2 linked regions of the Actinokineospora baliensis genome follow. The protein of the gene in region 1 interacts with the protein of each later gene in a pairwise test. Links are inferred from orthologs where the notes say so. Each region holds a gene or a part of one and is shown in the gene's direction. Other genes may lie near its edges. The genes, in order: aceE and nth.

The links.
Region 2: the proteins of aceE (region 1) and nth interact in binary tests that used the Escherichia coli proteins (3 or more experiments, as listed by UniProt). The link is inferred for Actinokineospora baliensis from one-to-one orthologs.

The regions. Positions count from the first base shown.
Region 1 is NZ_JAFBCK010000001.1:2,989,582-3,004,742, reverse strand. The notes cover bases 4,745-8,078. They hold aceE (pyruvate dehydrogenase (acetyl-transferring), homodimeric type), read left to right. Parts: upstream 4,745-5,112; coding sequence 5,113-7,878; downstream 7,879-8,078. Other genes in these bases: JOD54_RS14405 (nicotinamide mononucleotide transporter family protein), read right to left, coding at 7,932-8,078; JOD54_RS14415 (DUF3052 domain-containing protein), read right to left, coding at 4,745-4,797. Also shown: JOD54_RS35035 (S1 family peptidase), read left to right, coding at 1-1,002; JOD54_RS14435 (hypothetical protein), read left to right, coding at 1,258-1,443; JOD54_RS14430 (TIGR04141 family sporadically distributed protein), read left to right, coding at 1,808-3,481; JOD54_RS14420 (peroxiredoxin), read right to left, coding at 3,802-4,260; more of JOD54_RS14415, read right to left, coding at 4,366-4,744; more of JOD54_RS14405, read right to left, coding at 8,079-8,552; JOD54_RS14400 (RNA polymerase sigma factor), read left to right, coding at 9,066-9,563; JOD54_RS14395 (hypothetical protein), read left to right, coding at 9,556-10,557; JOD54_RS14390 (hypothetical protein), read right to left, coding at 10,558-11,502; JOD54_RS14385 (PucR family transcriptional regulator), read left to right, coding at 11,572-12,759; JOD54_RS14380 (ACP S-malonyltransferase), read left to right, coding at 12,966-13,895; JOD54_RS14375 (beta-ketoacyl-ACP synthase III), read left to right, coding at 13,892-14,866; JOD54_RS14370 (acyl carrier protein), read left to right, coding at 14,937-15,161. UniProt on the Escherichia coli protein: Component of the pyruvate dehydrogenase (PDH) complex, that catalyzes the overall conversion of pyruvate to acetyl-CoA and CO(2).
Region 2 is NZ_JAFBCK010000001.1:1,704,223-1,718,763, forward strand. The notes cover bases 10,507-13,220. They hold nth (endonuclease III), read left to right. Parts: upstream 10,507-11,362; coding sequence 11,363-12,079; downstream 12,080-13,220. Other genes in these bases: JOD54_RS08160 (Crp/Fnr family transcriptional regulator), read right to left, coding at 10,507-10,730; JOD54_RS08165 (hypothetical protein), read right to left, coding at 10,896-11,144; JOD54_RS08175 (TlpA disulfide reductase family protein), read left to right, coding at 12,076-12,678; JOD54_RS08180 (NUDIX hydrolase), read left to right, coding at 12,675-13,220. In the rest of the region: ATPase BagA, read left to right, coding at 1-202; ATPase BagB, read left to right, coding at 199-1,320; JOD54_RS08125 (WhiB family transcriptional regulator), read right to left, coding at 1,495-1,806; JOD54_RS08130 (transglycosylase domain-containing protein), read left to right, coding at 2,059-4,563; JOD54_RS08135 (MBL fold metallo-hydrolase), read right to left, coding at 4,607-5,398; JOD54_RS08140 (NUDIX hydrolase), read left to right, coding at 5,485-6,273; JOD54_RS08145 (Gfo/Idh/MocA family protein), read left to right, coding at 6,320-7,204; dnaN (DNA polymerase III subunit beta), read right to left, coding at 7,241-8,338; JOD54_RS08155 (MFS transporter), read right to left, coding at 8,416-9,654; more of JOD54_RS08160, read right to left, coding at 10,056-10,506; more of JOD54_RS08180, read left to right, coding at 13,221-13,361; JOD54_RS08185 (MarP family serine protease), read left to right, coding at 13,358-14,541; JOD54_RS08190 (alpha/beta fold hydrolase), read right to left, coding at 14,539-14,541. UniProt on the Escherichia coli protein: DNA repair enzyme that has both DNA N-glycosylase activity and AP-lyase activity. The DNA N-glycosylase activity releases various damaged pyrimidines from DNA by cleaving the N-glycosidic bond, leaving an AP (apurinic/apyrimidinic) site.

The DNA.
Region 1 (15,161 bases):
CTGCAGAACCTGGACTACACCCTGTTCAGCGTCACCAACTTCGAGAGCATCCGCCAGTACGGCACGCTGTACCTGGACGTGCGCGAACCGACCGCCAACGAGCGGATCTACATCGCGGGCCACGGCGACGTCCTGCCCAAGCGGATGTCGCTGTTCGAGGAGTCCGAAGGCGGCGCCACCTGCAAGATCGACGTGGTGTCCTCGGGGGTCAACACCGGCTACCGCTGCGATTCCTCGGGCGGCAACTCGGGTTCGCCGGTCCTGGCGGGCTCCTCGCACAAGGTGATCGCCCTGCACCACCTGGGCGGCTGCCCGAACTGGGGCACCCGGATCACCCTGGTGTACAACGAGATCCGCAACGACATCGACAACACCAGCGGCGGCGGCAACACCCCCGTCCTGGCACTGCAACCCACCTCCGGCACGGTGAACCAGGGCACCTCGACCACGGCGACCCTGCAAACCCCCACCATCAGCGGCAACCCGACGCTCACCCTGAGCGCCACCGGAGCCCCGGCCGGAACCACAGCCGTGTTCTCCCCCACCGCCGTCACCGCGGGCCAGTCCAGCACCCTCACCATCAACGTCGGCACCGCAACCGCCCCCGGCACCTACACCATCACCGCCTCGGCAACAGGCGCCACCACCGCCCCGGCCACCTACACCCTGACCGTCCCAGGTGGACAAACACCGTGCCAGGGCATGAAGGTCACCAAAACCGGCTCCCTCACCACCGGAGCCACCCAATACCAACCCGACGGTTCCTTCTTCCAAACCACGGTGGCAGGCGCCCACAAAGCCTGCCTGACCGGCCCCACCTCCGCCAACTACGACCTATACCTCCAAAAATGGAACGGCTCCACCTGGCCCACCGTCGCCCAAGCGACCACAGCGGGCTCCAGTGAAACCCTCACCTACACCGGAACCGCGGGCTACTACCGCTACCAGATCAAATCCGTAACAGGCAGCGGCTCCTACACCCTCGGCTACAACTACCCGTAACCAGACGGCTGGCTCCCGTCGTCCCACGGGAGCCAGCCCCTGATCGGATCAAGAGCAGGTCGGATCCCTGGCGGTGCGCCGAACGGTCCCCAAACCGCAACACCCGTTCAGCCCATGCAGAGTCATGTTTACCGCTAGAAAATCACCTACAGTGACGACCAACCTGCCCCCCCGTATAGCGCTCGCGCGATGTGTCCAGCATTTGTCACACATTTCCCGCCCGACGGCGGATTCATGACAACCGTGGGTTTCCCCATGATTGCCTCGGTCGACCAGAAACTGGCGGCGACGAGCATCCCGCTCATCAGTTCGGCTGAACTCGACCTCCGTCGGGCTGAAAACTTCGGCCGCTCGGCGACACGCCGCGACCTCGATGCGACAACGCTGGGCTCGATGAGGCATGCTTTGTCACGTTCGAGTGAGGGCATGGTTCTCGTTTGATCACAGTCGAACACAAGCGCGGCCCCCTGCTGCAACAGGAGGCCGCGCGAAGCTCACCCCATCCACTGGCCTGATAACCGGAATTGGAGGAAGCCCTTCGAGTCTAGGGCCAGACGCCCCCGCCCACCAGAGTTCGGCCGCGTGACTTGGCCTGCTTGGGTGTTTCGGTTGAGAGTCAAGCCGTCGAGGTCTTTCGACCTGTCCCCCGCTCACCGCAGTCGGTGACCTCCGCGCACACGGGCGAGTCGAACCACTCGCCCGTGATCACCGCGCGCGGGAAAACTGTCCATGATGGACTCGAAGAAGGACGGGCGCGTCGGGCAACCGCGATGTCCGCCCGTGCACGAACAAGGATGATTTCACTTTGCCTGGAAAGAAACTCCCCACCGCGCCGGTGACCATCTACCGGTTCCCGGCAGGCCTCCCCCTCACCGACTACCTCAAGCCCCCCAAGGACGCTGAACTCGAAGTCGATCAGACGACCCGGATAGCGGGCGCCACCGCCCACCTCGTGGCAGGTGGACGCGTGGGCAACAACGCGTCGTGGGGCGACCACCCCCGGCAGATCACCGGTGTGGACCTGGAACTCGCTGTTCGATCGCCTTTCCTCGTCGTCGTGGTCGAACTCGACCAGGACTGGGTGTGCGCCGCCACCTGGGGCGTGGGCGCGCACCACCTGCTGGACGAAACACTGCTGGACGAGGGCTTCGGCTTGGCGTTCGCCGTCCGCCGCGTCGACCCCTCGAACCTGCGCACCGTGAACAGCGCCTCGGTGGACACGACGTCACGGCAAACGCGGACCTCGTTCCCGCTCGGCAACCCGCTTTCCGCCTTTCCCCTGGAACCCGCGGGTGAGGTCGTGACGCACGTGACCGGGCCCGCCGACATGGCGGGCCTGACCTATCACCGGGCTACCGGCAAGACCTGGCAGATCAAGGCAGGCGACTCACTGCACATCCAACTGGGCCGGTCGCCCGAGGACTTCGTGGCGGACCTGCGCACCATCTGCGCAGTGGTGGACTCCACTGACGCGGCGTCCCCCTTGCGCTTCATCAACCAGGTGCGACCGGCAGGGGCGAACCACCCCTTGATGGCCGAACTCGAGGCAAGGCTTGCCGTTGCCCTCGGCGGCGACACGCGCTTCGGGCCGATCGGCCTCTGCTGGCCGAATGCGGCCGCCGCCGCCGCGGCGGAGGCGAACTCCTTCGCCATCACGAGCTTCGGCGGCCTCGGCCACGTTCGGCTCGATCCCGATGTCGACATCGACGAGGTCACCGCGCGGTTCGCCCAGATCACCGAGGGCGCGCGCCTCGCGGAGTTGAAGACCGCGCGCTTGGCGCCGTGCGCCGATGACCAGGGCGAGGATGCCCTCGTCCGGCCGATCACGCTCGACAAGTGGATCTCCTTCGAGACCACGCTCGGGAGCAAGACCTTCTGCCTCAACCGCGGCCGCTGGTACGAGATCGGCGAGGACGCTGTCGCCCGAGTCCACGAACGATTGGCCGAACTCTTCGCCAACACCAGCCCGCTGCCGTTCCCGACCTGGCGGCGAGCCAGCTCGCCCGACGACGAGCACCGGTACTGCGAACTGGTGGCCGAGCAGTCCGGTTTCCTCTGCCTGGACAAGAACCTCGCCCGAACACCGATGCACCCCCGGCTCGAGCTGGCGGACCTGCTGGGTCCCGACAACGAGCTGATCCACGTCAAGTGGCCCTCGGGCGCAGCCGCGATGGGGCACCTCTTCACCCAAACCCGAGCATCCGCCTGGTCACTACGCTCCGAGCCCGAGGCGTTGGGGCAGCTCGACACCAAGGTCAGGATGGCCGACAACGCCAGAACGATCACGACCAGACCGCGGACGGTGGTCTTGGCCATCGGCGGTCGACAGTGGGGAGTGCAGACGCTGTTCACCCTGACCCAGGTCGGCCTGATCCGGTTGAGCCAGGAACTGTCTTACCTCGGCATGACGCTCCAGTTCGCCAACATCCCCTTTGTCGCGAAGTCGAGGAAGAACGGCCGATCAAGCCAAGCCGCCTGATCTCAGGCCATAGGGCGCTTCACCGCTCGGACCGGCCATGACATGGCCCGTGCTCCTCATCAGAGGCGTACTCGTCATGCGGCCGGTCCGAGCCCCGCTCGTGCGCAGCACCCGATGCAAGAAGGCAGTCGAGCTACCGAGTACACCCGCGCCCGGACGGGGTAGAAAATCAGCTGCGCCAGGCGGGCTCCTGCAATCAAATGATTCTGTGGGCGCAGCAGGATTCGAACCTGCGACCGCTCGGGTGTAAACCGAGTGCTCTCCCGCTGAGCTATGCGCCCGGGTCCGCGCCCCCACCGACTCGGGGCGCGGGGTCGAACCTACAGCGCGGCCACGGCCTTCTTCCAGGCCTCCTGGTCGCGGGCCTCGCCGGGGCCGTTGATCTCGGCGAAGCGGACGGTGCCTTCGGTGTCGATCAGGAAGGTGCCCCGGTTGGCCAGGCCCGCCGCCTCGTTGAAGACGCCGTAGAGCTTGGCTACGTCGCCGTGGGGCCAGAAGTCGGAGAGGAGGGGGAACTGGTAGTTCTGCTGGGTCGCCCAGGCCTTGAGACTGAAGGGGGTGTCGACCGACACACCGATGACCTGGACGTTGTTGTCGCTGTAGTCGGCGAGCTCGTCGCGGACCTGGCAGAGCTCGCCCTGGCAGGTGCCGCTGAAGGCGAACGGGTAGAACACCAGGAGCACGTTCTTGGCCCCCCGGTAGTCCGCCAGCGCCACCGGCTGCTTGTTGTAGTCGTTGAGCGTGAAGTCCGGGGCCTTCGAACCGACCTCGACCGCCATACCAGGAATCCTCCGCGGCTGGGGGCGCGTCGCCGCGCCGAGACTGTGCACGGCCAGCCTAGGCCACCCGGGTGGGTGAGCACCCGGGTGACCACCAGCACAGGGTCAGCGCTTGGGCTTGGCCGACTTGGGCGCCACCAACCTGGTACCGGCCCAGTCCTGGCCGACGCTGACGCTGGAGGTCTGGGCCAACCCCGCGGTGGGCACCGCCTCGGCGATGTCGCTCGGTTCGACGTGCCCCGGCCTGCCGGTCTTGGGTGTCAGCACCCAGATCACGCCGTTGTCGGCGAGGGGCCCGATCGCGTCCATCAGCGTGTCGACGAGGTCCCCGTCCTCCTCGCGCCACCACAGCAGGACGATGTCGACGACCTCGTCGGCGTCCTCGTCCAGCAGGTCGGAGCCAATGCGCTCCTCCACCGCCGCACGCAGGTCGTCGTCGACGTCCTCGTCCCAGCCGAGCTCCTGGACTACGTTGCCTGCCTCGATCCCCAGCTTGTCGGCGACGTCGGCGTTCCCGGCGTCTCCCGCGGCCACCACGGTGTCACTCCTCCAGTTGTGCTCTCGCGGTGCTCCTGCCCCCTCGTCCGAGGGCCGTCGACCGCGTTGTGCCTGTTCGGTTAGGCGATAGCGAACACTGACAGTGGCCACCTGCGCAACCGTCCGCTGTTCGACACGCCGCTACCGGGGCCGCCAGCCGCTCCGGCGCGCCGGGTCGTGCGGGCTGTCCCACGTCGTCTACTGAACAGTAAGGATGACGCCGCCGCCCGGCGAGCGGAACATGGCAGAGTGTCACCCGGGCGCGTGGTATCGCGCGCGCGAAAACTTGTCCTCTGATCAGGCTGGAGCTCCGAGTTGGCCACGCAGAAAAACCAGCCCACCCCCGAGCGCGTCCGCGTCATCCGCGACGGTCTCGCCGCACACCTCCCGGACATCGACCCCGAGGAGACCGCGGAATGGCTGGAGTCCTTCGACGCCGCGCTGGCAGGCGGGGGGCAGCAGCGCGCGCGCTACCTGATGCTGCGGCTGCTCGAGCGGGCCAGGGAGAGCCACGTCGGGGTGCCCGCACTGACCAGCACCGACTACGTGAACACCATCCCCACCGAGAAGGAGCCCTGGTTCCCCGGTGACGAGGAGGTGGAGCGGCGGTACCGGGCGTGGATCCGCTGGAACGCCGCGATGACGGTGCACCGCGCGCAGCGCCCCGGCGTCGGCGTCGGCGGGCACATCTCGACCTACGCGTCCTCGGCCGCCCTTTACGAGGTGGGCTTCAACCACTTCTTCCGCGGCAAGAGCCACCCCAGCGGCGGCGACCAGATCTACGTGCAGGGCCACGCCTCCCCCGGCATCTACGCCCGCGCGTTCCTCGAGGGCAGGCTCACCACCTCGCAGCTCGACGGGTTCCGCCAGGAGCTCTCGCACGCGGGCCCCGGCGGCGGCCTGCCGTCGTACCCGCACCCGCGGCTGATGCCGGACTTCTGGGAGTTCCCCACCGTCTCCATGGGCCTTGGCCCGATGAACGCCATCTACCAGGCCCGGTTCAACCGGTACCTGCGCGACCGCGGCATCAAGGACACCTCTGACCAGCGAGTATGGGCGTTCCTCGGCGACGGCGAGATGGACGAGCCGGAGTCGCGCGGCCTGGTGCACGTCGCGGCCAACGAGCAGCTCGACAACCTCACCTTTGTGATCAACTGCAACCTGCAGCGGCTGGACGGCCCGGTCCGGGGCAACGGCAAGATCATCCAGGAGCTGGAGGCGTTCTTCCGCGGCGCGGGCTGGAACGTCATCAAGGTCATCTGGGGCCGCGAGTGGGACTCGCTGCTGCACGCCGACCGCGACGGCGCGCTGATCAACCTGATGAACACCACCCCCGACGGCGACTACCAGACCTACAAGGCCAACGACGGCGCCTTCGTCCGCGAGCACTTCTTCGGCCGCGACCCGCGGACCAAGGAACTGGTCACCCCGATGACCGACCAGGAGATCTGGAACCTCAAGCGCGGCGGCCACGACTACCGCAAGGTGTACGCGGCCTACCAGGCGGCCACCGAGCACGTCGGCCAGCCCACGGTGATCCTGGCCAAGACGATCAAGGGCTACAACCTGGGCCCGCACTTCGAGGCCCGCAACGCCACGCACCAGATGAAGAAGATGACCCTGGACGACCTCAAGGCCTTCCGGGACACCCTGCGCATCCCGATCTCCGACGCCGACCTCGAGCGCGACCCGTACCTGCCGCCGTACTTCCACCCCGGCCAGGACGCCCCGGAGATCCAGTACCTGCAGGAGCGCCGCCGCCAGCTCGGCGGGTACCTGCCCGAGCGGCGCACCAAGGCCAAGGCGCTGGCGCTGCCCGGCGACAAGGTCTACGACGTGCTCAAGCGCGGGTCGGGCAAGCAGGAGGTCGCCACCACGATGGCGTTCGTCCGGCTGGTGCGCGACCTGGCCAAGGACCCGGAGATCGGGCCGCGGCTGGTGCCGATCATCCCGGACGAGGCGCGCACGTTCGGCATGGACTCGATGTTCCCCACGCAGAAGATCTACAACCCGCAGGGCCAGCTCTACACCTCGGTCGACGCGTCGCTGATGCTGTCGTACAAGGAGAGCGAGCAGGGCCAGATCCTGCACGAGGGCATCAACGAGGCCGGGTCGACCGCGTCGTTCACCGCCGCGGGCACCTCCTACGCCACGCACGGCGAGCCGATGGTGCCGATCTACATCTTCTACTCGATGTTCGGCTTCCAGCGCACCGGCGACGGCCTGTGGGCGGCGGCCGACCAGATGGCGCGCGGGTTCGTGCTCGGCGCCACCGCGGGCCGCACCACGCTGACCGGTGAGGGCCTGCAGCACAACGACGGGCACTCGCTGCTGCTGGCGGCGACCAACCCGGCCGTGGTGGCCTACGACCCGGCGTGGTCGTTCGAGATCGCCCACATCGTCAAGGACGGCCTGCGCCGGATGTACGGCGAGCAGGCCGAGGACATCTTCTACTACCTGACGATCTACAACGAGCCCTACCAGCAGCCCGCGGAGCCCGCGAACCTCGACGTCGAGGGCCTGCTGCGCGGCCTGTACCGCTACGCCGAGGCGCCCTCGACCGAGGGGCTGCGGGCGCGGATCCTGGTCTCCGGCGTGGCCATGCCCGCCGCGCTCAAGGCCCAGCGGCTGCTGGCTGAGGAGTGGGGCATCGGCGCCGAGGTGTGGTCGGCGACCTCGTGGGCGGAACTGCGCCGCGACGCGGTCGAGGTGGAGCGGCACAACCTGCTGCACCCGCAGGCCGACCCGAGGGTGCCGTACGTCACCTCGGTGCTGTCCGAGGGCGCGGGCCCGGTCGTGGCGGTGTCGGACTGGATGAGCGCGGTACCGGACCTGATCCGCCCGTGGGTACCCACCGACATGTTCACCCTGGGCACCGACGGGTTCGGCTTCTCCGACACCCGCCCGGCCGCCAGGCGGCACTTCCTGGTGGACGCCGAGTCGATCACCGTCGGCACCCTGGCCGCCCTGGCCCGGCGCGGCGAGGTCGGCCGGGACAAGGTCACCGAGGCCGCCACCCGCTACCGCATCGACGACGTCTCCGCCGCCGGACCGCAGACCTCGGACCCCGGCTCCGCCTGACGCACCCCACCGGCCGGGCCCCCGCGATCGCGCGGCGGCCCGGCCGGTGGCGTTCAGACGGTCGCCGGGACCTGGCGCCGCGCGGAGCGGTACCAGGAGATCCAGCCGTGGACCACCAAGGCCGCGAAAACGGTGTAGACGACGGCGCTGAACCAGAGCCCGCCGTGCAGCTGCAGCGGGATGCCGATGGCGTCCACCACCAGCCAGACCAACCAGAACTCGACCAGCCCCCACGCCTGCATCGCGAAGGCGAGGACGGTCCCGACGAAAATCGCCGCATCCGGCCACGGCGCCCAAGAGGCGTCCAGCGCGTCGAGGAGCAACGCGAAACCGGCGGTACCCGCGACGAAAACCGCCGCCGTGGCCACCAACTCGGCGGGCCTGGCGCGGCGAACCGCCACACCGAACACCGGGTCGCGGTGACGGGCCCACGCCCACCAGCCGTACACCGCGATCACCCCCACCACGACCTGCCGGACCGCCAACCCGCCCAGGTGCGCCGACACGTACACCGTGAACAGCAGCACCACCGAAGCCAACTGCACCGGCCACGTCCACAACGTCCGCCGCCGCGCCAAGAACACCACCGCCAACGCGAACGCCTGGCCGAACAACTCCGCCAACGCGATCCGCTGGCCGAACACCGAGACCGAGGTCTCCAGCAGAACCCCCACCACGCCCCCTCACCCCGAGACCGGACACCCAACCCGAACACCCAGCAGAACCCCCTTGTTCCCGCGGCGAAATGCCACGAAAGAGGGAACTCCCCCGCCTCGTCTGGCACCCGCCCCCAGCGCGCTCCATAGTGGAACTACCGGTGGGGACCGGGGAGATGGGCCGCCCGGCATCGAGCGCACCGACATGCCGGGCGGCCCGCCCGATTGCCTTTGCGTGTTCGCGGAACACGCTCAGGGGATCGGGCGTTTTTTGTATCTGGGGGGCGACCCCCCAGGCCCCCACGGTGCGGTACGCGCCGGAACCAGCGGGGTTCGCTCGACCTTCGCCCACGGTGCGGTGGGCGCGGAGGCCGGGGAGCGGTGGAGTTCGCGGAGCTTGCGTAGCGGACGGAACCGTGGACGGGCTGGGGCGGTCGGGAGCATGCCTTCGCACTGGACCAGTGGGGTCACGGTTGGGTTACGGGGGGCAACTGGGTGGGTGGGGTGGGGGGTAGAGGGGGTGTGGATGAGATGGGGCGGGCGCCGGAGGGGGCTGAGGGGTTTGCGGAGTGGGTGGGGCCGCATGTGGGGGTGATCGCTCGGGTGGTGGGGCGGGTGGGGGCTGGGTGGGGGCTGGGGGTGAGTGATCGGGATGACGTGGTGCAGGAGGTGTTGGCGCGGGCCTGGGTGAAGAGGCGGCAGTTTGATCCGGGGCGGGGGTCTCCGCGGGTGTGGTTGTTGGCGATCGCCGCCGATCAAGTGCGGAAGTTCGCGGGGAGGCGGAGGAGAGAGCACCTCCAGCCAGCAGGAGTTGTTGAGGCCGAACCAACGGCGGAGCGGGTGGATTTGGGGCGGGCGTTGTTGGGGTTGACGGAGCGGCAGCGGTTGGCGGTGGATTGCTTTTACTACGCGGATTTGAGCATCGCGGAGACGGCGGTGGTCATGGGGTGTGGGGAGGGGACGGTGAAGTCGACGTTGTCCGATGCGCGGGCGAAGCTTCGGGTGCGGTTGGAGGTGTCTCATGACTGATCCGGTGGATGAGCTGTTGCGGGCGGATGGGCAGCGGTGGCGGGCGGCTCAGCCTGAGCCGCCGGAGCCGGATGTGCGGCGGTGGCGGACGGGGAAGAGGCAGTTCCACTTGGCGGCGGCTGCGGCGGCGGTTGTGGTGATCAGCGTGGGGGCGGTGGTGATGTGGCCGAAGAACGAGCAGGCCACCCCTGCGCATCGGGTGGAGGATCTGTCGGCCGTGGCGATCCCGACGATCACCTGGGTGCCCGGCCGGACACTGGAGCTGGCGTTGACGGGGGAGGGCGCGACGGTTCAGGCGACCGGGACGGTGCGGGAATCGGCGGGGCAGCGGCTGTTGTGCCCACCCGCGCCGACCATCGGCGAAGGGTGTCCGATGGGGGTTCGGTTCACGGGGGTGGATGTCGCGGTTGGCACCGAAGTGACCCTCAAGGGCACGTGGAGCGGTGGAGCTCTGCACGACGCCAAACTGGACACGCCAATCCCACGCCGCGGCGAGCTCAAGGAACTGCCGATGGAGTGCGTACCGCCGCCGGGGGGCTGGCAGCCGGGGAACGCGGATACCAACGCGCTGCACGAGTACGTCTACGCCCACCCCGAGCGGTTCCACCCGCCCAAGGTCGACTACCCCAACGGCCCGCTGGTCACGCCGACCGGCGACGCGGGCACCCGCCCGCCGGAGGTGCTCGTGGTCGGGGTCGTCACCGGCGACGCGCGGGCCGAGCTGCGGGAACTGCGGGCTCGCTACACCGGGAACCTGTGCGTCATGTCCACCCCGGGCTGGAGCACCGTCGTCGACTACACCAAAGCCGAGGCGGAGTCCCGGTCGCCCGCGCTCACCGGTCTGATGCGGGACCCGGCCAACGGGATCTTCTCGATCAGCTCCACCAGCGAGGTCGTCGTGGACGTGGTGCAGCTGACCGCCGACCTGAACAGCAAGATCAACGCGGCGTCCCCGGGCCCCGTGTACGTCCGGACCTGGCTGGTGGCCGCGTGATCAGGCCGGGCGCAGCCAGGGGTTGAAGTGGATCAGGGCCATCGGGAGGGCGGCGAAGTCGGCCACCAGGTCGGGGGTGAGCATGACCAGGTCGACGGTGAGTTTGTCGGCGGCGCTGGTGGCGTAGACGCCGTACTTGGGGTCGCGGAGGAAGGGCTCGATGGCCTTCTCGGTGGCGGCGCGGACGTGCTCCTGGTCGGCGATGGAGAGCCCGTCACCGGCGGGGACGACGCAGAGGTTGCCGGTGTAGCGGGCCTCCAGCGCCTTGCGGGCCTCGGCGACGTCGCCGTGCACGACCTCCACGACCATGACCCTGGCCTGGGTCAGCATGTCCTCGGTGGGGGCGTTGCCCGAGGGGAAACCGTTGGGCCAGGCCACCCACGGCTGGCGGAAGTCCTCCGGGTGTTCCTCGACGACGTAGCGGTGCAGTTCTTTGCTGTCGACGTCGCGGTAGGGCTGCCAGCCGCCCGCGGGTGGCTGGCAGGGGACGGCGGGGGCGGGCGGCGAGGCGTCCGGCGGGGCGGGTTCCTGCCGGATCACCTCGAAGGTGCCCGCCCGCCACTTCCCGCGCAGCGTCACCTCGTCGGGTAGGTCCCCGGTGAGCCCGGCGATCGGGACGCCGAACACGCAGCCGGTCGGGTCCATCCCGGTCGTCGGCGCGGGAGCGCAGAACCGGGCGGGCTTGCCCGCTTCCGCGAGCACGCGACCGGTGGCCACCACCTCGTCACCGTCGTGGACCACAGGCATTGCCTCTGGCGGCTGAGAGCTCGTTGGCGGCGGTCGTTCGCCTATAGACACCTGGCCGACGGTGGTCTCGGGTGCGGCTTCCGCGGCACAGGACGTCAGTGCGCCGACGGCCGCGACCAGGCCGACAGCGGCGAGCAACCAGCCCTTGTCCCCCACCGGGCACCTCCAGATGACCTGCACGTAGCCGGTACGGCTCAAGTCTGGCCGTGGTGGCCCCGGCGGGCAAGGCGGTGTCACGTGCGAGAGTTGGGGGATGGGAGTGGTGGGATGAGTTCGGCGTCGGAAGGGCTGTCCTCGGCGACGCTGGCGGCGGTGGAGCGGGCCTCCGGCAAGCTCGCCGCCGCGGCGGTGGCCGCCATGGACGAGCAGTTCGCCTGGTTCGGCCGGATGCCCGCCGACCAGCGCGCGTCGGTGCTGCTGGTCGCGCAGAACGGCGTCGCCGGGTTCACCGCGTGGCTGCGCGACCCGAGGGAGGCGCTGCGGCTGACCACCGACACCTTCCGGGGCGCGCCGCGGGACCTGTCGCGCTGGATAAGCCTCCGGCAAACGGTGGAGATGGTCCGCGTGTCGCTGCAGGTCTTCGAGGACCTCGTGCCCGACCTGGCCGCCGACGACCCCGAGCGGGCGGTGCTCTCGGAGGCGGTGCTGCGCTACGGCCGCGAGGTCGCCTTCGCCTCGGCCATGTCCTACGCCTCGGCCGCCGAGGCCCGCGGCGCCTGGGACGCGCGGCTGGAGGCGCTGGTCGTGGACGGGATCGTGCGCGGCGACGCCGAGGAGTCGCTGCTGTCGCGGGCCGCGGCGCTGGGCTGGGACCCGGCGGCGGAGGCGACCGTGCTGGTCGGCAACCCGCCCTCGGACGACCCGCCGACGGTGCTCTACGAGGTGCGCAGCCGGGCGGCGCGGGCCGGGCGGCCGGTGCTGCTGGGCGTGCAGGGCTCGCGGCTGGTGGTGGTGCTGGCCGGACCGGCCGAGGACACCGTCGACCAGGAGGTGCTGGCCAAGATGGCGGCCGCGTTCGGCGACGGCGCCGTGGTCGCCGGGCCGACCGTGTCCAGCATCGCCGAGGCGCACCGCAGCTCGTCGGACGCGCTGTCGGGCCTGCGCGCGGTGGTCGCCTGGCCGGAGGCGCCCCGGCCGGTCCGCTCGACCGACCTGCTGCCGGAGCGGGCGCTGGCCGGTGACCCGGAGGCCGAGTGGCAGCTCATCGACCGGGTGGCGCGGCCGCTGGAGGAGGCGGGCGGGGCGCTGCAGGAGACCGTCGAGGCGTACCTGGCGACCGGCGGGGTGCTGGAGACCTGCGCCAGGCAGCTGTTCGTGCACCCGAACACCGTCCGGTACCGGCTGCGCAAGGCGACCGAGCTGACCGGGCGCAACGCGGGCGACCCGAGGGACGCGCTGGTGCTGCGCGTGGCGCTGGCCGTCGGGCGGCTCTCCCGCTCCCGCGGTCTCTGGTAGCCGGATCGCCGCAGGTCGGGCCGCTTGCGCCGACCGCGGCGCTAACAGCGGGCAACGGCCCGGTGTCGGACACGACAACTGACAACGAATCGCCACTGCGGGTGGTAATAGCGTCGTCACATTTGGAGGGTCCCCACAAAGTCGCTGCCACGACTTGGTGACTGACGACATCCACCCCGGCGGCCGTCTCGGTGTTGGCTGGACAGGTGATCGCACTCCTCGCGCCCGGCCAGGGTTCCCAGGCCCCCGGCATGCTGACGTCCTGGCTCGAGCTGCCCGGCGCCGCCGAGCGGCTCGGCGCCTGGTCCGAGATCGCCGGGCTCGACCTGGCCAGGCTGGGCACCACCGCCGAGGCCGACGAGATCAAGGACACCGCGATCACCCAGCCGCTGATCGTGGCCGCCACGCTGCTGGCGCACGCGGAGCTGGCGGCCAGGGTCGAGGTCCCGTCGGACGCGCTGATCGCGGGCCACTCCATCGGCGAGTTCGCCGCGGCGGCCATCGCCGGGGTGCTCACCGAGGAGGACGCCATCGCGCTCGCCGCCGTGCGCGGCCGGGAGATGGCCGCGGCCTGCGAACTGGAGCCGACCGGCATGGCCGCCCTGGTGCGCGGCACCGAGGAGGGCATCCTGGCCCGGCTCGACGAGCTCGGCCTGGTCGCCGCCAACCGCAACGGCGCTGGTCAGATCGTGGCCGCGGGCAGCAAGGACGCCCTGGCGAAGCTGGCCGCCGAGCCGCCGGAGGGGGCCAAGGCGATCACGCTGAAGGTCGCGGGCGCCTTCCACACGCACTACATGGCCCCGGCGCAGGACGCGCTGCGGACGCACGCGGCGAAGCTGGCCGCCCCGGCCGACGCGACCCGCACCCTGCTGTCCAACGCCGACGGCGCGGTGGTCGCCGACGGCACCGAGGTGCTCGACCGGCTGGTGGCGCAGGTGACCAGCCCGGTGCGGTGGGACCGGTGCATGGCGACGATGGCCGAGCGCGGCGTGACCGCGATCGTGGAGTTCCCGCCCGCCGGTGCCCTGGTCGGGTTGGCCAAGCGCGAGCTGAAGGGGGTGCCGGTCGTGGCGCTCAAGACACCGGACGACCTGGCCGCCGTGGCCGAGCTGATCACCGCAGGGGGTGCCGCGTGACCCGGTTGCGCCTCGCCGAGACCGCCAAGGCCACCAGGATCCTCGGGGTCGGCTCGTTCCAGCCGGAGCGCATCGTCACCAACGACGAGCTCTCCCAGCACATCGACACCAGCGACGAGTGGATCCGCGAGCGGGTCGGCATCGCCGAGCGCCGGTTCGCCAACCCGGACCAGAAGCTGGTCGACATGGCCGTCACCGCCGGGTCCAAGGCGCTGGCCGACGCCGGGCTGTCGCCGTCGGACGTGGACACGGTGATCCTGGCCAACTGCACCATGCCCACGCCCATCCCCAACGGCGCCGCCCAGGTCGCCGACCGGATCGGGGTCAAGGCCGCTGGCGCGTTCGACCTCAACGCCGCCTGCGCGGGCTTCTGCTACGCGCTGGGCACCGCGTCGGACCTGGTGCGCGCCGGGTCGGCGAAGCGGGCGCTGGTGATCGGCGCGGAGAAGCTCACCGACTGGGTCGACCCGACCGACCGGGCCAACGCGATCATCTTCGCCGACGGCGCCGGTGCCGCGGTGGTCGGACCGGCCGAGGAAGCGGGCATCGGCCCGGTGGTCTGGGGCAGCGCGGGCGACCTGGTCGACATGATCCACATGCGCGACGACCGGTGGGTCTTCCAGGAGGGCCAGTCGGTGTTCCGCTGGGCCACCACCAAGATCGCGCCGATCGCGCTGCGCGCCCTGGAGGCGGCGGGCGTGAGCCCCGAGCAGGTCGACGTGCTGATCCCGCACCAGGCGAACCTGCGCATCGTCGAGTCCATCGCCAAGAAGCTGCGCGCCAACGGCGCGCGCGAGGACATGGTCGTCGCCGACGACATCGTGTACTCCGGCAACACCTCCTCGGCCTCGATCCCGATGGCCATGGACCACATGCGCGCGGCGGGGCGGATCAAGCCGGGCGACCTCGCCCTGCTGGTCGGCTTCGGCGCGGGCCTGTCCTACGCCGGACAGGTCGTCATCTGCCCCTGAGCGGGGCACCAGCTCTCCCCGCCGGGTGCGGTACCCGGTGGGTCGGACAGCAGTAGGAAGGACACCAGGCATGGCGGAGAAGTTCACCGAGGAGCAGATCCTCGAGGGCCTCGGCGAGATCGTCGAAGAGGTGGCCGGTGTCGCGCCGGACGACGTGACCGCGGACAAGTCCTTCGTCGACGACCTGGACATCGACTCGCTGTCGATGGTCGAGATCGCCGTGCAGGCCGAGGACCGCTTCGGCGTCAAGATCCCCGACGACGAGCTGGCCAACCTCAAGACGGTCGGCGACGCG
Region 2 (14,541 bases), 1.3 Mb from region 1 along the record:
GGCTCTATCTGAGGCCGACATGGATGGGCTGGTCGAAGAGACTGTGGAGCACGCGATCCGTGTGCAGGCCGAGCAGCGTGCGCGAGAGCAGCTAGCCGAGATCGACCTACCGGCGGTCGAGCTACCTGAGCAGGTCGACGGCATCGACGTAGGCACGCTCTATGAGCTAGCCGAGGTTCTCGTGGACCAGGGGGTCAGGTGAGCGCCTTGGAGATAGACACGCTCATCGACGACCCCGAGACCCGGGTGATCGTGTGCTGCGGCTCCGGCGGGGTCGGTAAGACAACCACGGCAGCCTCTATAGCGGTCCGGGCTGCTGAGCGCGGCCGCGCCACTGTGGTGCTGACCATCGACCCGGCCCGTCGTCTCGCCCAAGCCCTAGGGCTGGCCGAACTCGGCAACGTGCCGCGCGCGGTCTCCGTCGCGGGGTTCGAGCCCAAGGGTTCGCTCAGCGCGATGATGCTCGACATGCGTCGCACATTCGACGACATGGTGATGGCGCACGCGGGGGAGAAGCGCGCGGAGGAGGTGCTGGCCAACCCGTTCTACCGGACCATCTCCTCGTCCTTCTCCGGCACCCAGGAGTACATGGCGATGGAGAAGCTCGGCCAGCTCGCCGCCGACGGCACCTGGGACCTGATCGTCGTCGACACCCCGCCGTCGCGCTCGGCGCTGGACTTCCTCGACGCGCCGCAGCGGCTGTCCACCGCGCTCGACGGCCGCATGATCAAGCTGCTGACCGCCCCTGCCCGCGCGGGCGGTTGGGGCATCCGCAAGGTGGTCAGCGCCGGGTTCGGCCTGTTCGCGAAGGCCGTGTCGACCATCGTCGGCGGCCAACTGCTCGCCGACGCGTCCGCGTTCGTGCAGGCATTCGACGGCATGTTCGGCGGCTTCCGCGAGCGCGCCCGCAAGACCTACGAACTGCTGCGCTCCAACGGAACAGCGTTCGTCGTCGTGGCCGCACCGGAACCGGACGCGTTGCGCGAGGCCAGCTACTTCGTGGAGCGGCTGGCGGACGAGGCCATGCCCCTGGCCGGGTTGGTCGTCAACCGGACCCACCCGGTACTGGCCCAACTCCCGGCGGCCAAAGCCCTCGGCGCCGCCGAAAACCTGGAGTCCAGCGGCGGCGCCCCACTGGCGGCCGCGGTCCTGCGCCTGCACGCCGACCGGGTCGCCCTCGCCCAGCGCGAGCGCCGCTTGATCGCCCGCTTCACCAAGGCACACCCAGCCGTCGCACTCGGACACGTCCCCGCGCTCGCCGCCGACGTGCACGACCTGGCCGGACTCCGCGAAATCGGCGACCGCCTCGCAGGCGGCTGACCGGGCTGGATCGGGTACCCGCGGCAGACCCCCCGCCGCGATGCCTCGGTCCCGCTCGGTGTTGATCGCAATGGCGAACGCCGGTGGGATGATCCCCTGTCGAGTCGACCCTCTCCGTCGACAGGGCGGCCGGATCCCCGCGACGGCGTTGTGGCCGCCGCGGGAGTCGACCGGTCAGCCCACCTGGGCGTCGATGTCGTCGTAGAGGTGCCTGCGGCGGGCGTCGTCGAGCAGTTCGCGCCACGAGAGCACGTCTGGCCTGCGGCGCAGCAGCGCTCGGCGCTCCCGCTCGGTCATCCCGCCCCACACACCGAACTCGATGCGGTTGTCCAGTGCCTCCGCGAGGCACTCGGTGCGGACCGGGCACGCGATGCAGACCATCTTGGCCTTGCGCTGCTCGGCGCCCCGGACGAAGAGCCCGTCGGGGTCCTCGTCCCGGCACGTCGCCCGGACCCGCCAATCGGCCTGCTGAGTTTCGAGCTGCATATCCCCCACCCCTGTCGTCGTCGCGACCCTGGAACCCGGTACCCCCCGGTACCGGTGCCGTCCAGCTCCACCTGCGGACCCGTTCGGCGCTGTCGTGAGACGTTGACGAACATTACTGGGTCCCGGTTCCATCGAACACGCCGACGGACGCAGGTGTTACAGAAAGTCAATACGCCAGGTGGTGTCGTCCGAACGGCACGTCGCGTGACGGTCTGCCGGTGGTCCGACCGGGTCACGCGTACGCTGGGTCCCGTGCGTGTGGGAGACAGCCTGCTGAAACTGCTCGGTCTCTGCCTGCTCGCGGGGGTGCTCGTCGCCGGGATGATGTTCCCGATCGTGGGTGCCCTCGGCGTGGCCTCGAACCGGGCGAGCGACACCATCGACAGCGTTTCGGCCGACCTGGTGTCCACGCCGCAGCCGCTGATCACCACGATCACCGACAGCGCCGGTGCCCCGATCGCCTCGCTCTATGACCAGTACCGGATCCCGGTCACCGCCGAGCAGATCTCGCCGACGATGAAGGCCGCGCTGATCTCGGTGGAGGACCGCCGGTTCTACGAGCACCACGGCGTCGACTGGAAGGGCACCATCCGCGCCGCGATCTCCAACCAGTCCGGCGGTGACGTGCAGGGCGCCTCGACGCTGACCCAGCAGTACGTCAAGAACTACCTGATCAACGTGGTCAACCGGGACAACAAGACCGAGCAGTCCAAGGCCCAGGAGCAGACCGTCGCGCGCAAGCTGCGCGAGGCGCGGATCGCCATCCAGCTCGAGCAGAAGATGAGCAAGGAAGAGATCCTCACCGGCTACCTCAACGTGGTCGAGTTCGCCTACGAGGTCTACGGCATCGGTGCCGCCGCCAGCGCGTACTTCGGCACCACCCCGGACAAGCTCACCGTCGCCCAGGCGGCGCTGCTGGCGGGCGCGGTGAACAACCCCGTGCTCTACAACCCGTGGCGCAAGCCAGCCGAGTCGTTGCAGCGGCGCAACTTCGTGATCGACAAGATGGTCGAGAACCAGAAGTTGTCCGCCGACGCGGCCGCCGCGGCGAGGAAGGAGCCGCTCGGCATCCTGCCCACGCCCAAGAAGCCCGCCGCGAACTGCGTCGGAGCGGGCCCGCTGTACGGGTTCTACTGCTCTTACGTCGTCGACTACCTCGGCAAGCTCGGGTTCACCGACGACCAGCTCAAGTCCGGCGGCTACACCATCAAGACGAGCTTCGACGCGAAGGCCACTCAGCTGGCCAAGGAAGCCGTCGAGGCCGAGGTGCCCAAGACCCAGCCCGGTATCGCGAACACCATGGCCGTCGTGGCCCCCGGCAAGGAACGCCACCAGGTCCTCGCGCTGGTCGCCAACCGCGACTACGGCCTCGACCCCGGCGCGGGCCAGACCACCTACGGCCTGCCGAGCCGGATCGCCAACAAGTTCGGCGCGGGCTCCATCTTCAAGATCTTCACCGCCGCGGCCTACCTGGAGAAGGGCGGCGGCATCAACAACATGGTGGACGTGCCGGACACCTTCACCTCCAACGTCTTCACCGGCGGCGGCAAGACCTGCCCGCGCACCCCGGCGCCCAACGACGGCGACACCCGGTTGTACTGCCTGAAGAACGCGGGCAACTACGGCGACAAGATGCTGCTCACCGACGCGCTCGCCACCTCGCCGAACACCGCGTTCGTGCAGCTGGAGGAGCGGATCGGGATGGGCCCGGTCGTCGACATGGCCAGCAGGCTCGGCCTGCGCGAGACCATGGCGTCGAGCATGGGCGGCGTCGACCCGGACCCCGGCCGCACCGAGGCGGAGTACCGGCTCAGCCAGAGCGACTTCTTCAAGCCCAGCGGCAACAGCGCGGGCAAGGCGTCGTTCACCCTCGGCCCCGGCCCGGTGAGCACCCTCGAACTGGCCAACGTCGCGGCGACCCTGGTCAGCGGCGGCGTGTGGTGCCCGCCGTCGCCGCTGGTCGAGGTGCTCGACCGCAACGGCAAGAAGGTCGACGTCAACGAGCAGCCGTGCGAGCAGGCCGTCGCCGAACCACTGGCCAACACGCTGGTCACCGGGCTGTCCAAGGACGACACCCACCCCGCCGGTACCTCGCGCGGCGCCGCGCAGGCGGTGGGCTGGGACCGGCCGATGATGGGCAAGACCGGCACCACCCAGGAGCACAAGTCCGCCGGGTTCGTCGGCGCCACCCCGCAGTACGCCGCGGCGGTGCTGACCTTCAACGACAGCCCCAAGCCGCAGGGCATCTGCGACTACGACCCGCCGCGGTTGTGCGGCACCGGCGGCAACATCTACGGCGGCAAGGTGCCCGCGCGCACCTGGTTCGCGATGATGAAGCGCTACATGGAGGGCGTCCCGCGCGCGGAACTGCCCCAGATCGACCCGCGCTACGTCGACGGCGGCCCGGAGATCAAGGTCCCCGAGGTGCTCAACCTCAGCGTGGAGGAGGGCAGCCGGATCCTGACCGACGCGGGGTACAAGGTCGTGGTCAAGGACCGCAACGACGCCCGCAAGAAGGGCACCATCGTCGGCCAGTCGCCGCGCGGCGCCGCGTTGATCGGGGAGACGATCACGCTGCAGGTCAGCACCGGGTACGTGCCGCCGCCGCGCACCACCGACCCGTCGATCCCGCCGCCCCCGGGCACGACGGACATCCCAGGGCCGGGCAACGGCGGCGGGGGCGGCAACCCAGGCAGACCGGGTAACGGTGGTAGGCCCGGTGATCCGACCTTCACGATCATCCCGCCGATCCCCTAGCTGAAGAGACCGCCGGGCCCGTAGTGGCCCGGCGGTCTCTTGTTCAGGGCTGGCGGCGTAGGTATTCCAACTGCGCGCGGACCGACCACTCGGCAGGCGCCCATAGAGCCTGGTCGACGTCGGCGTAGACGACCTCGACGATCTGGCGTGGTGTCGCTGAGGGGCCTAGCTGTGCCAGGGCGCGCCGGATCTGGTCCAACCGCTGCTCTCTATGCGCGAGGTACTCCTGGGCGACAGCGGCCAGATCGGGCAGATCTGGGCCGTGCCCTGGAAGTACCGCCGCGCCTGGCTTGTGCGTTGCGAGGGTCTTAAGGGCATCGAGGTAAGAGCCCAGTTCACCGTCGGGCGGTGCGATGACGGTGGTGCCTCTGCCGAGGATGGTGTCTCCGGTGAGCACCGCGGAGCTGCCCGCGTGGTCTATGGCGATGCAGATCGAGTCGGCTGAGTGGCCGGGGGTGTGGAGGATTTCCAGGTCCAGCCCGGCGAGTTGGAGGATGTCGCCGTCGCGCAAGGGCCCCTCGCCGCGGCACAGGGCCGGGTCGAACGCGCGCACGGGCGCGCCCGCTTTCTCCGCCAGCCAGGTCGCGCCGCCGACGTGGTCGGCGTGGTGGTGGGTGATCAGGATGGATTCGATCTCCCCGGCCTCGGCCAGCACGCGCTCCAGGTGGGGGAGGTCCTCCTCGCCAGGGTCGACGACGACCGAGCCGGTCGAGCCCGGCGCCCGCAACACCCACGTGTTGGTGCCGTCCAGCGTCATCGGACCCGGGTTGTCCTCGAGCACGACGCTCGCGAACGGCGTCACCTGGCGCGGAACACCGTAGGCGGGGTGGGACATCGACACTCCGTTCGGGTGGAGGGCTGTTCGGCCAACGCGACAGTAACCCCGGTTAAGGTCGCACCGTGCCCGAGTTGCCTGACGAGATGGTCCTGCCGGAGGGGTTCGCCCCGCCGGAGGTACCCGATCCGCCCGCTGTCGCACGAGACGCCGCCACCGTGATGCTCGTCCGCGACGGCGCGACCGGCCTCGAGGTCTTCCTCCTGCGCCGCGTCATGGGCATGGCCTTCGCGGGCGGCATGACCGTCTTCCCCGGCGGCGGCGTGGACAAGCGCGACGCCGACGCGACCATCCGCTGGCACGGCGAGCCCCCGTCCTGGTGGGCCGCCCGCTTCCGCTGCGACGAGTCCCTCGCCAGGGCGCTCGTCTGCGCGGCGGTCCGCGAGACCTTCGAGGAGTCCGGCGTCCTGCTCGCTGGCCCCGACGGCAGCAGCGTCGTCTCAGACACCCGCCCGTTCCACGCCGCCCGCCAGGCCCTGGTCGACCGGGAGTACTCGTTCGGCGAGTTCCTGGCGGACAACGACCTCGTGCTGCGCGCGGACCTGCTGCGCCCGTGGTCCAACTGGGTCACCCCGGTGCCGGAACCCCGGCGGTACGACACCCGGTTCTTCCTCGCCGCGGTGCCGACCGGTCAGCAGGCCGACGGCGCCACCTCCGAGGCCGACGACGCGATCTGGCAGACCCCGGCCACCGCCATGGCCGACTGGAAAGCGGGGAACCGGGCGCTGCTGCCCCCCACCTGGATGACCTTGGCCGAACTCGACGAAGCGGGTTCCGTGGCCGCCGCCATGGCCGAGTCCCGCGTGATCGTCAAGACCACGCCGGAGATCATCCGCGACGGCGGCAAGCTCCGGGTGGTCCTCACCACCGCCTGAGGGGCCGGGGCTGTGCCGCCCGGGTGCAGTGGCCCAGGATGGGCGCATGAGCGGTGTGCTGCGGGTCGGGTTGGTCGGAGCGGGACCGTGGGCGAAGGCGGTCCACGGCCCGGGGTTGGCGGCGCACCCCGGGGTTGAGCTGACGGCGGTGTGGGCCCGGCGGCCGGAGGCGGCCGCGGAGCTGGGCGCGCCGGTGGTCGCGGACTTCACGGAGCTGCTCGAGCGGGTGGACGCGGTGGCGTTCGCGGTGCCGCCCGGCGTGCAGGAGGAGTTGGCGGTCCAGGCCGCCGAGGCTGGCAAGCACGTGATCCTGGAGAAGCCGATCGCCAGCGACCTCGCCGGTGCCGAACGCGTGGCGGCGGCGATCGGGCAGGCTGGGGTGGCCTCGATCGTGGTGTTCATCCGCCGGTTCGCGCCGGAGGTCGAGCAGTGGCTGGCCGAGATCCACGCCCGCGACGGCTGGGCCGGTGCCAGCGCCCGCTGGCTCTCCGGCGCCCTCCTCGGCGGTGCCTACTCCGGCTCGGCCTGGCGCCACACGGGCGGCGCCCTCGCCGACATCGGCCCCCACGTGGTCGACCTGCTCGACGCCGCCCTGGGCCCCGTCACCGACGTCCTCACCGCCCACAAGGGCGACCCGGACATCTGGCACCTGCTCCTGCGGCACGCAGGCGGCCAAACCAGCACAGCCACCCTGTCGATGGCCCTCCCCACCCGCCCCACAGTCACCGACCTCGCCACCTACGGCGTCAACGACCTCGGCTACCTGGAACTCTCCGGCCGAGCGACCCCAGCCCAAGACGCCTACACCCGCCTCCTGGACGAGTTCATCCCCCTCACCGCCACCCCCAACCCCACCCACCGAGTAGACGCCACCCGAGGCGTCCACATCCAACGCATCCTCGACAAAGCCCTCCGCCTAACCACCGACTGAGCCCACAACAAGCTGGCCTGCCCGGAGCGCCGCTCGCTATGCCTTGGGCGGGAGCATGGGCATGAGGATGTAGCGCAGCTCCACCTCCTCCGCCTCCACCGCTGTCACCACGGTGGCGCGCATGCCCGGCTGGATCGCCAGCTCCACCTGTCGACCGGCGAACGGGCGGAGGGCGTCCACCAGGTAGCGCGATTGGTACGACGGGCTGGTGCGGCCGCCGGTGGGGGTTGCTTTGACTGACTCCTCCGCTTCGCCCGCGTTCTGGTCGGTGGCCCTGAGGCGGACTTCGGCGTCGCCCACCTCAAGCCTCACCACGCCTCGGGCGTCGCTGTAGAGGGCGACTCGGCGGGTGGCGGCGGCCAGGGCGTCGGCGTCGACGGTCACCTTGGTGTCCACATCGGACAGGGCGAGTTTGGTTTCGCTGAGGTAGGAACCGTCCAGGACGGCGGTGGTCACCAGGGTTTGGCCCCAGGTGGCGGCGAACTGGTTGGGGGCGACCAGCAGTCGCACCCGGTCCACACCGGACACCTGTTTGGCCACCTCGACCAGCAGTGTCGCCGGGACCATCACGTCGATGTCGCCGTCGGCCGCCCACGGCAGGCTGGCGATCGCCATGCGGTAGCGGTCGGTGGCGCGCAGGACCAACCGGTCGGCCTCGGACCGCAACCGGACCCCGGTGAACACCGGCAGGGCCTCGTCGCGGGCGGCTGTGCTGGCGACCGTGGACAGGGCGGTCGCCAGGGCCGCGCCGGACACCACGCCGCCGGGGCCGGTGACCTGGGTGACGCCGGGGTGCAGTGCGTGGTCGAGCAGGGGCAGCGCGAAGCGGGCACCTTCGGCGCGGATCGCCAGCCGGTTGCCCTCCACCACCAGCCGGACCTCCGGGGCCGTCAGCGCCCGCAGCGTCTCAGCCAGCGGTTTCGCGGGCACCAGGACCTGGCCGTCGGTGTGCACGAGCGCCGAGCAGGCCACCCGTGCAGTGCGCTCCCGGTCGCTCGCGGCCAGTTCGACCCCGGCCGCCGTCGCCGTCAGCAGGACGCCGCTGAGGACGGGGTCGATGAGCTTGCCGGGGACGAGGCGCACGAGGTCCGCGGCTGCCGCGGCGAGCGCTCCGGTGGGGGCGGTGAGGTCCATGCGGTGAAGGTAGCGGCGCGGACCGACAGGCGGCGGAAGTTGTCCACAGGCCCGGGCAGGCCCCGAGCAGGCCCAGGTCAGGCCATGGCGGGGACGGCGTGCGGGTTCGGCGCGGCCGCCGCGGTGACCGTGGCCCGGCGGGCGTAGACCACGGCGGCGAACGCCAGCCCGACCCCCGTCGCCACCAGGTACGACGCCCAGATGCCCACGTGCTCGACCAGTTGCCCGCTGACCAGTTGCCCCAGCGCCAGGCCGAGGGTGACCGCGGTGATGATCCAGCCGAACGCCTCGGTGGCCGCGCTCGGCGGCGCGACCAGGTCGATCGCCGCCGAGTGGGTGGTGGCCTGCGGGGTGACCATGGTGCCGACCAGCAGCAACGCCACCGCCAGCCACACCAGGGTGGTCGGGATCGCCAGCACGGCCACCAGCACGGCGAACGCGGCGAGCAGCGCCGACAGCCGCAGGTTCAGCGCCCGCGGCCACGGCCGGATGCCGTAGACCACGCCGAAGAGCACCGAGCTGATCGACAGCAGCCCCAGCAGCAGCCCGCCCGCCGGGGTGTTCCCCGCCGCGGTCGCCGCCGCGGGGACCGCGACCTCCACGAACCCGATCACCGCGCCGAAGCCCATGGCGGCGATCGCGAGGGTGCGCATGCCGGGGTAGGCCAGTGGTCCGAGCAGGCCGGAGGAGTGCTCGACGGGTTCCGGGCGGTGCGTGCGGATGGTGTGCGTCATCGCGAACCAAACGCTGCCCAGGATCATGCACAGCGCGGCGGCCGCGAGTCCCGTTCCCGGCCACGGCAGTGCGATGAGCAGGCCGGAGATGGCGGGTCCGAGGATGAAGAAGACCTCCATGCTGATCGCCTCGTAGGCCAGCGCGGCGTCGCGGACCGGTCCTACTGGGGTGACCCGCGTCCACATCGTGCGCGAAGCGGAGGCCACCACCGGTTCCGTAGTGCCGACGAAGACGCCTAGCGCGACCAGCAGTGCGGTAGGCGCGCCTGACTCGGTCGCCACGATCGTCAGCCCGACGAACACGCCAAAGAGGGCCGTGGTGATCAGCAGCGGGATGGCGGCGCCGACCCGGTCCATGATCCGGCCCTGGCCGACCGACCCGATGGCCAGCCCGACCAGGGTGCCCGCCGACACGAGGCTCGCGGTGGCGTAGGAGCCGGTGGTCTCGCGGATGTAGAGCAGCATCGAGAAACCCACCATGGCCACCGGGAGCCTGCCCAGCACCGAGGCGAGCGCGGGCCCCCGGGCGCCCGGGGTGGTGAGGGCAGCGCGGTAGTCGGCGAGACCGGCGGAGTGGGACATGCGTACCAGTATGCATTTTCCGGTACGCCCGTACCAGTAATTTCCCCGGTGGTTTCCGCCACCCCGGATCGGGGTACATCTCGGTTGCGTAACAGTGACGCGGATTCTCCGTGAACCGAGGCAACGCGACCGGGACGAGGTGAGTCCTTGAGGGTGAAACCACTTGAGGTTGGGGTGGGCAACCGTGCGATGGTTTCCCGAGTGGGTACCCCCACCACGAGTTCCCTCCGGTAACGGGTCGGGGCCTGGGCCGGAGGGGCGGGGAGCGTGAGCCGTCGGGGGATGGTTCACGCGAACAGCGGGAGGTCGGTGCGCCGCGTCGGGGGCGGCGCCCGGCCTCTCGCCGAGGAACGCGAGAAGGCCCGGTCCGCGGGGGACCGGGCCTTCTCGTATCTCACGCTCTACCGCGCGCGGCGCGCCAGGCGCTCGGGGTCGAGGATCAGCACGCTCTTGCCCTCCAGCCGCAGCCAGCCGCGGTGGGCGAAGTCGGCGAGCGCCTTGTTGACGGTCTCCCGGGAGGCGCCGACGTACTGCGCGATCTCCTCCTGGGTGAGGTCGTGGGTGACCCGCAGCAGCCCGGCCTCCTGGCTGCCGAACCGCTGGGCCAGCTGCAGCAGCGCCTTGGCGACCCGGCCCGGCACGTCGGTGAAGATCAGGTCGGCCAGCATGCCGTTGGTGCGCCGCAACCGGCGGGCGATCACCCGCAGCAGCTGCTCGGCGATCTCCGGGCGGGTCGCGATCCACTGCCGCAGCGCGGGCCGGTCCATGGTGACCGCGCGGACCTCGGTGACCGTGGTCGCGGTGGACGTGCGCGGGCCCGGGTCGAAGATCGACAGCTCGCCGAACATGTCGGACGGGCCGAAGATGCCGAGCAGGTTCTCCCTGCCGTCCGGGCTCTTGCGGCCGAGCTTCACCTTGCCGGACTGGATGATGTAGAGCCGGTCGCCCGGTTCGCCCTCGGCGAAGATCACGTGCCCCCGCGGGAACTCCACGGCTTCCAGCGTTTGAGCGAGCGCTTCGGCCGCGGCCGGCTCGACCCCTTGGAAGATGCCCGCGCGGGCCAGGGTCTCATCCACCTCGGTCCTCCTGTTTCCACCCGACGTCAGCGCATTCCCGCGACGTCGATCACGACACACAGTGTAGGGCGTGCCCCGGGGATCTCCCGTCGGCTCGCCGCCTCGGCGGCGCTAAGACCACCCGCGACGTGCCTGCTCACGCACCCAGCCGCATGACCTTAGCGCTTAGGCCCCGCCCCGGCGACCGCGCTTGGCGGCCCGGCCACCGAGCCTGCGCAGCCGGAACAGCTCCAGCGCCCGGCCGATGCCGTGCCCGTAGAGCGCCCGCACCTCGTCCGGCCGCGCCGACTCGAGGAACTCCTCGACGTCGGTCTCCTGGACCGCGACGTGCCGCAGCCGGGCTTCCACGCGCTCCATGAACAGCGCGAAGAACATGATCACTAAAGGTACCGCGAACACGAACCAGACAGCCATGTCTCGTCGATCCTCGCTCCGTAGCCGCTACCGCCTCGCCGACCCCGGGTCCCGCCTCCGGTCCCGGTGCCGTGTCACCCTGGTTGACGTCCGGGGCGCACTTGGGGTTGTCCGACGGCCCGTAGGCTAGCGAGGTGCCGCCGACGACCCGACGCCCGCCCCAGCCAGCAGCCGAGGAGACCGGGCGCGACCTGGGCCTGACCAGGCGGGTGCGCAGGATGACCCGCGCGCTCGCGGAGGGCTACCCGGACGCGCACTGCGAGTTGGACTTCACCACCCCGCTGGAACTGGCCGTGGCCACGATCCTGTCCGCGCAGTGCACGGACGTCCGGGTCAACCTGACCACGCCCGCCCTCTTCGCGAAGTACCGGACGGCCGCCGACTACGCCTCCGCCGACCGCCTAGAGCTGGAGGAGTTCATCCGGCCGACGGGCTTCTACCGCAACAAGACGAGCTCTCTTATCGGTCTTGGCGCCGCGCTGGTCGAGAACCACGGCGGTGAGGTGCCCGGGAAGCTCGAGGAGCTCGTGAAGCTCCCAGGCATCGGCCGCAAGACCGCGAATGTGATCCTGGGCAACGCGTTCGGCGTGCCGGGGATCACTGTGGACACCCACTTCGGCAGGCTTGTGCGGCGCTGGGGGTGGACGGAGGAGGAAGACCCGGTCAAGGTCGAGCACGCGATCGGCGCTCTGGTCCCGCGCAAGGACTGGACGATGCTCTCGCACTGGGTGATCTTCCACGGCCGCCGCGTCTGCCACGCCCGCAAGCCCGCCTGCGGTGCCTGCCTGCTCTACCGCGACTGCCCCTCCTTCGGCGATGGACCCACTGAGCCGGAGCAGGCCGCGAAGCTGGTCAAGGGCGTCGAGGCACCGCACCTGATCACGCTTGCGGAGAAGACCCGCGACGGCTACAAGCCCGGGAAATCGACCGGGTGACCACGACCGCGAGGTGGGTGCTGGTAGCGGTGATCCTCGTGGTCGCCGGGGCGGTGGCGTTGTGGCCGCGCGGGTCGGACCCGGCCCCGGCCCAGCCGGGGCCGGACCTCACCGCCGAACGCACGGCCGCCGCCCTGCAGCCCTGCCCGACCGGCTCCGGTGTCCCCGGCCTGGCCGACGCAGGCGCCGAGTGCCTCGCCGACGGAACCCGGGTCAGCGCGGGCAACGTCCTCGGGGGTCGACCCGTCCTGGTCAACGTGTGGGCGACCTGGTGCATGCCGTGCCGCGACGAGCTCCCGCTGCTCGCTGAGTACGCGGCGAGCCCCGGCGCGGTCGAGGTCGTCGGGGTCGCGGTGCAGAGCCCGGACAAGGACGCGCTGCAGCTGCTGACCGCACTCGGCGTGCGGTTCCCGAACCTGCTAGACCGTGATGGTCAAGTTCAACGGGGGCTGCGGGTGCCGGACGCCCTCCCAGCCTCGTACCTGGTCGCCGCGGACGGCACCGCCACGCTGATCACGCAGCCACGGCTGTTCCGGTCGGTCGAGGAGGTCCGCTCGGCCGTGGAGAGCCACGTCAGCCAGGTCGGAGGGGGCCGATGAGCACGCATGGACCGCTGGTGGACCCGGCGGGGCTGCCGGACTGGCTCGGCCCCGTCGTCGCCGCGACCGAGAACCTGGACCTGGGGCTGTGGCGCCGGTTCGCCGCGCCGGGGCCTGGCTCGCGCGACGCCGCGGTGCTGATGCTGCTCGGCGAGACCGAGGACGGCCCCGACCTGCTCTTCCAGCTGCGCGCCGACACCGGCGGCAACCACTCCGGCCAGGTGGCCTTCCCCGGTGGTGGTGCCGAGCCAGGTGACGCCGGACCGGTGGACACCGCGGTGCGGGAGGCGGTCGAGGAGACCGGCTTGGACCCGACCGGTGTCCGACCGGTGGCGTTGCTGCCGAGGCTGCACGTCCCCGTGTCCGGGTTCGACGTGGCGCCGGTGCTGGCGCACTGGGAGCGGCCGAGTCCGGTGCGCGCGGTCGACGCGGCCGAGACGCAGGCCGTGGCCCGGATCCCGGTCGCGCACCTGGCCGATCCGGCGAACCGGTTCCGGGTGTCGCACCCGAGCGGCTACACCGGCCCTGCCTTCGCCGCCCCCGGCATGCTGATCTGGGGTTTCACCGCCGGGTTGTTGACCATGCTGCTGGCCGTGGGCGGCTGGGAGCGGCCTTGGGACACCGGTGACGTGCGCGACCTGGCCCAGGCGTGGCGCGGGGTCGGTTCGGGGGTCCGGTCGTGAACTGGGTGGATGTGCTGGTGATCGCGCTCGCCGTGCTGGCCGCGGTGTCCGGGGCGCGCCAGGGCGTGGTGACCGCGCTGCCCGCGTTCATCGGGGTGCTGATCGGCGCGATCGCCGGGATCAAGCTGGCGCCGCTGGTGGTCGAGCAGATCGACTCGACGCCGACCAGGGTGGCCTTCGCGGTGGCGGTGTTCGTGCTGCTGGTGGCCCTCGGCGAGACCTTCGGCGTGTGGATCGGCCGGACGATCCGGCAGAAGATCTCCTCGCCCAAGCTGGCCGGGGTGGACAGCGCGCTCGGCGCCGTCGTGCAGGGCGTGGTCGTGTTCGTCGTGGCGTGGTTGATCGCGCTGCCGCTGACCACCGTCGGCGGGTTGCCCGGCCTGGCGTCGGCGATCAACAACTCCGCGGTGCTCGGCGGCGTCAACGACGTGATGCCGCAGGCCGCGCGCGGGTTGCCCAACGAGCTGCGGCAGCTGCTGGACGTCTCCGGGTTCCCGGCCGCGGTCGACCCCTTCGACCGGACGCCGAACAAGGAGGTCGACCCGCCCGACCCGGCCTTGCAGGCCAGCGCGGTGGTGCAGCGGGTGCGGCCGAGCGTGCTGAAGATCAACGCGAAGGCCCCGTCCTGCGAGCGGGCGCTGGAGGGCAGCGGGTTCGTGGTCGCCCCGCAGCGGGTGATGACGAACGCGCACGTGGTCGCGGGCACGGACGAGGTGAGCGTGGAGGCGGGCGATCGGACACTGCGGGCCACCGTGGTGCACTACGACCCCGCCACCGACTTGGCCATCTTGAGCGTGCCCGCGCTTAAGGCCGATGTCTTGCCGTTCGCACCGGATGACGCCTCTAGTGGCCAAGACGGCATCGTGCTCGGCTACCCGCTCGACGGGCCTTACACCGCCGCGGCTGCGCGCATCCGGGATCGTCTCCCACTGCGCGGTCCGGACATCTACGACGCCAACACGGTCACACGGGACGTGTTCACGCTGCGCGCCAAGGTGCTGAGCGGCAACTCCGGTGGCCCTGTGGTCAACCCGAACGGCGAGGTCATCGGCGTCGTGTTCGGTGCGGCGGTGGACAACTCGGAAACCGGGTACGCCTTGACCGCGGCTGAGGTGCGCGCCGAGGTCGATCAGGCGCCGTCGCTGCGGGAGCCCGTGGGCACCGGTCGCTGCTCCAACTA